One region of the Paenibacillus sp. CFBP 13594 genome, then DNA from elsewhere that is predicted to be linked to it. Evidence: riboswitches for the same ligand, from Rfam matches in the RefSeq annotation. Region 1 holds a riboswitch; the other holds the start of a gene.
What was found. Region 1 has a riboswitch for glycine ahead of sdaAB (L-serine ammonia-lyase, iron-sulfur-dependent subunit beta). Riboswitches for the same ligand answer to the same signal wherever they lie in the genome.
Positions count from the first base shown of each region.

Region 2: another riboswitch for glycine. It lies ahead of gcvT (glycine cleavage system aminomethyltransferase GcvT); the one in region 1 lies ahead of sdaAB (L-serine ammonia-lyase, iron-sulfur-dependent subunit beta).

Region 1 covers NZ_JACYVQ010000009.1:115,093-117,566, forward strand. Annotated here, with positions in the region: gene sdaAA (L-serine ammonia-lyase, iron-sulfur-dependent, subunit alpha) at 1-126, opposite strand, end outside; gene sdaAB (L-serine ammonia-lyase, iron-sulfur-dependent subunit beta) at 116-805, opposite strand; glycine riboswitch at 918-1,053, opposite strand; glycine riboswitch at 1,058-1,180, opposite strand; gene IFU39_RS25040 (phosphotransferase enzyme family protein) at 1,529-2,474, opposite strand, start outside.
Region 2 covers NZ_JACYVQ010000004.1:92,041-94,514, forward strand. Annotated here, with positions in the region: gene gcvPA (aminomethyl-transferring glycine dehydrogenase subunit GcvPA) at 1-420, opposite strand, end outside; gene gcvT (glycine cleavage system aminomethyltransferase GcvT) at 417-1,553, opposite strand; glycine riboswitch at 1,770-1,870, opposite strand; glycine riboswitch at 1,874-1,996, opposite strand; gene gcvH (glycine cleavage system protein GcvH) at 2,341-2,474, shown strand, end outside.

The sequences.
Region 1 (2,474 bases):
CTGCTTCACAACATCCGCTTCCGGTGTATTGGTCTCCTGAACTTGCTCCTCGATCATCAGCTGAGCAATCGTTTTGGATTCCGCTGTACAGATCGTATTCAGTTCGTGTAAATGTTTAAATCGCATCCGAATCAACTCCTCTCTTCAAATCGATGACACGAATATCCAGTACATGATCCAGCTCCTTCAGGCGCTTGAGCATATCAGGATTAGGCACACCATCCATTTCCATCGCGGTCAGCGCTTCGCCATCACGGGCTTTGCGGTCCACCTGCATATACCCGATGTTAACCCCGGATGAACTGATCGTGGACGTTACCGAGGCAAGCACTCCTGCTTTGTCCGCATGTCGCAGAACGAGTGTCGGAAACTCACCACTAATCTGAACACGAAAATCATTCATCGAATGCACCGATACGCTTCCACCACCAATAGATGCACCAATCAAGGAGCAGGCACGTTCTTCATGCCACAACTCAATTTTGACCGTATTCGGATGAGGAGCAGGCAGGCCACTTGTATAAAACTCAACCTCCATGCCCGCTTCCTCTGCGTATTGCTCTGCATCCGGAATACGCGGATCGTCTGTGACATAATCCAGCAAACCGCCGATCAGTGCCAGATCTGTTCCGTGCCCCTGATACGTGTCAGCAAATGAACCGTATAGTGTCAACCGGGCACGATCTGGCGTACATCCTAGCCACTGTCGAGCAATTCTCCCTAACCTTGCCGCTCCAGCTGTATGTGAACTTGAAGGCCCCGTCATCGACGGACCAATAATTGAGAAAACATCTTTAAATCGCACCTTATAACCCTCCAATTGTATTCGTCATTTTCATCCAGATCCCATGCCATAATGTTCCTTTATTACTGAATGATGACATCAAAAAAGGACAGAAGAAGGCCACAGGCCCTCTCTCTGTCCTCGATACCTGAGAGTTTCACGATCAGCAGTGTCTCACGACAAGGTGCATGCCCTGCAATTGCAGACAAGGTCACCAGGCTGACTGATCATATACCCCTTGGGTGGCGCAGTTCGCGCACTCTCCAGAGTTGCGTCCAACGATGGTACATTTACCTGAGAGATTAACCGCTGCGCCGGGTGCGCAGCAGCTTGCTCCTTCGGTGCCTGAAGACTAGCCATTGCTCGGCTAACTCAGGTCTCTCCCGCTCGTTATCATCCGCTGTATGGAACCATTCTGAGCGTATGTCAGAACAGTAATGGAAATCGTTCATTTCTTCTTCATTAAGATTAATCGACCGGAAGATCAGTGTCAACAAACTTAACGATTTCTTTGGATGTATTTCCCTCATTTTCGATTGAACCGATGAAAACCAGAATATTTTGTCAGCTTTCATTACATTAATTCGATAAAGAGAACTTTTAAACAGCTTATTTCATTTTCCTTCAATTCATAAAGCGCTTACTACTATTTATGATATTGTCCACGAAACTGTTCGGGTATTCAGGCAACCATAATATTTGAACCACACTGTTCGTGGCCTATCCTGATCTGCACACCCTAATTCACAGTTCGTAGAAGATACTCTCGTTCTGTACATAAGGTCTGCAATACTTGCTGCATAACTTCGGCATGCGATCTTTCATCCACTCGTGCCTAGACTCGTTCCCCATCTGAAAAGCATAATAACCAAGTGTAAAGATCAACATGAACCCTTCCATTAATCGGATATCACGATCCGTCAGTGGTGCGATCTGTTTGGTATAACCTGATAAGAATATGTCACGTTCCTCCCGATTGAACATAAGCGCTGCCCCTCCGGCATCAAAAAGATAATAACCATAACCGTGTAGACAAAAATCAATCATGGACATCCCCTGATCCGTGATCAGCAGATTGTTGCGAGTAATATCCCCATGAATGATTCCCCATGTCTCCGCGTGCTGCGGGTATGTTTCTAGCTGCTCATTAATGTTCTCAAACGTCTCACGAAGCAGATCGAAGTCTTCCGTTGTAAAAATCCCCAGTCGGACACCTTCCTCTAGCTGCCCTAGCATGACCAAGTTCTCATGAATGTTGCCATATGCCGGCCGCACCTTTGTTCGATCTGTCTGATTCTGCTCACGCCCATATTGATGAAGCATCTGCAGTTGTGCCCCAAGATCATAGATCTGCTCTGTTGTCAGACGTTCTCCCTGCTGGATGTCCCTGCCCTCAATCCACTCCAGTACTGTACAGCAGATCTCTTTCCCTGCCTCACTTGTCCATACCGTGACCCATTCACCGGATGCGTTGCGTACTGGATGTTGCACGCGCAATGCTGTCGTTGCATTTAACTCATGAAGCAGATTCATCTCTGCCTCCAGCGCAGGAGGTGTATGCTGAATGCCTGTCATACTTGCATATGCGGCTTGATGGATACGGAGCAGATACTTCTGCCCGCTTGCTTCATCAACGACATGATACGTCAGATTCTCGTTGTGACGAATATAGGAAACGACAGGTTTCTCA
Region 2 (2,474 bases), on a different contig from region 1:
TGCACCGTCATACATACTGGCATTGGCTACAGCCATACCGGTTAATTCACAGATGTAGGATTGAAATTCGAAAATGGCCTGTAGTTCACCTTGGCTGATCTCAGGCTGATAAGGTGTGTAAGCAGTGTAGAACTCGGAACGGGAAATGACATGATTGATGACGGAAGGAACATGATGATCGTATATGCCTGCGCCGAGGAAGCTGGCGTGTGTTTCGAAATTGGCGTTGGCACCAGCTTGTTTGGACATGTGCCGTGTCAGCGCATACTCATCGAGTTTGGATGATACGGGCAGCTCGCCCTGATAACGAATCTCCTGAGGAATGTCCTGGAACAGTTTCTCCAGCGTATCCACACCGATGGTTGCGAGCATGGCGCTCTGATCTTGTTCAGTCATGGGAATGTAACGGTGCTTGCTCATGCTTGATCAGCTCCTTGAGTAGGTGTCTTAGACGTACGTGTCCGTTTATGAAAAGGGGTCTTCACGACCTCGGCTTTTAGTTTCTTCCCTCGGATCTCAATCTCAAGCGGAGTTCCCAGCGCAGCGTATTTGCTGTCGATGAGGGCAAGCCCCAGATTACGCTTCAATGTAGGTGATTGCGTGCCTGTTGTCACTTCACCGATCTGTACGCCTTCGGCGTAAATCGGATAGTGGGGGCGAGGAATACCGCGCTCCAGCACTTCGATGCCGACCAGTTTGCGGGCAGGCCCGTCATTTTTTTGCTGTAACAAGGCTTCGTGTCCGATAAAAGGTCCGGCATTTAGTTTCACAAACATACCAACGCCAGCTTCTAGCGGAGAGATCGTTGCAGATAATTCCTGTCCATACAGAGGCAGCTTGGCTTCAAAGCGCAATGTATCCCGGGCACCAAGTCCGGTTGGCACCAGTCCGTGACCTTCACCGGCTTGCATTAATCCGTTCCAGACGGTAGCGGCCTGATCTGCTGGAATATATAGTTCAAAGCCATCTTCACCGGTATAACCGGTACGGGACAACAGCAATTTTACTCCACAGACTTCGGCATCCTGCACAAAACGAAACGGTTCAATCGTGGAGACATCTGTATCTGTAACTTTTCCGATAATGTCTACAGCCAGTGGACCTTGCAAGGCGAGCAGCGCCGTCTGCTCCGAATCGTTGGTCATGTTTACGCCAGGGATCAAGTGCTCTTGCAGCCACGCCCAATCCTTGTTGATATTGGAGGCGTTAACCACGAGCATATAATGCTGATCTTCCAGCTTATACACGAGCAGATCGTCCACCACACCGCCATCTGGATAACACATCAGGGTGTACTGGGCTTGACCGGGAACCAGCGTGGTCACATCATTGGTCGTCATTTGTTGCAAAAAAACTTCAGCCTGCTCACCCTGTACTGTGAATTCGCCCATATGGGATACATCGAATAGTCCAGCACGCTCACGCACCGCTTCATGTTCTTTCTGAATTCCGCTAAATTGCACCGGAAGCTCCCAGCCTCCAAAATCAATGCACCGTACGCCTTCGTATTGCTGATATAGTGGGAAGAGTGGTGTTCTAAGCAAATCGGACATCAAATCACCTCGTCATGGACCGTCAACCGGCCGGAAATATAATCGTGGATCAATGAAGCAGGGTATTTTTAAATTTTTCAGCTAGATATTTTCATCACATAAGTATGGTAAGCAGCTAGGGCAGCGCCGTTCTACATCCTGTTTTTCGTTTTTTGGGAAAAAGGAAAAGGACAGGCCAAAGAATCGGCATGCCAAGTAGCACGCTGTATTCTAAGGCTCTGTCCCTTGTACCTGAGAGTTACCCCGCTGCGTTGTGCAGCAGGTTTCCCCTTGGGTGATCATAACGCCCGCACAGGGCGAATAGATGCTCTCCAGAGTTGCGTCCCGTAAAAGTCCTTTTGCCTGAGAGATTCACCCCCGCTTATCGGTGGTTTACTCCTTCGGCGTTACCTCATGTACATCCCGAATCGGGTGTCACGGGTAATCTCTCCCTTTACATTCATCCGCGAGTATAACATAGTCCAATAAACACATTTACTCCTCTCATTAAAACGTGAATCCACTACCGATGTCAAGAACGATATCATTGATAATGAATAAAAACCGAATATTTAATATATTTTAAGTGTTATTGTTCGTGTATTTAAAAAGACTGCGCTTACTATTCTAATATTCACCAGTATATGAAGAAAGAGTGTAATCCGGTTACAGGATTTAGAGGTGTTCAGCAAATAAATTGTGAGGTATCTTGACATTTGATTCATAAATATCATACGCTATGTTCTGGGAAAAGGGTTAAGGTCAAAGAACGCATGCACTCATTTAATGAAAAGCGAGGCGGATATCGATGAGCGAATTGAAAAGTGATTTCCTGTACAGTGAAGAGCACGAATGGGTGCAAACCGTAGGGGAGGATACTGTACGTATTGGCATTACCGAGTTCGCGCAGCATCAGCTGGGTGACATTGTGTTTGTGGAATT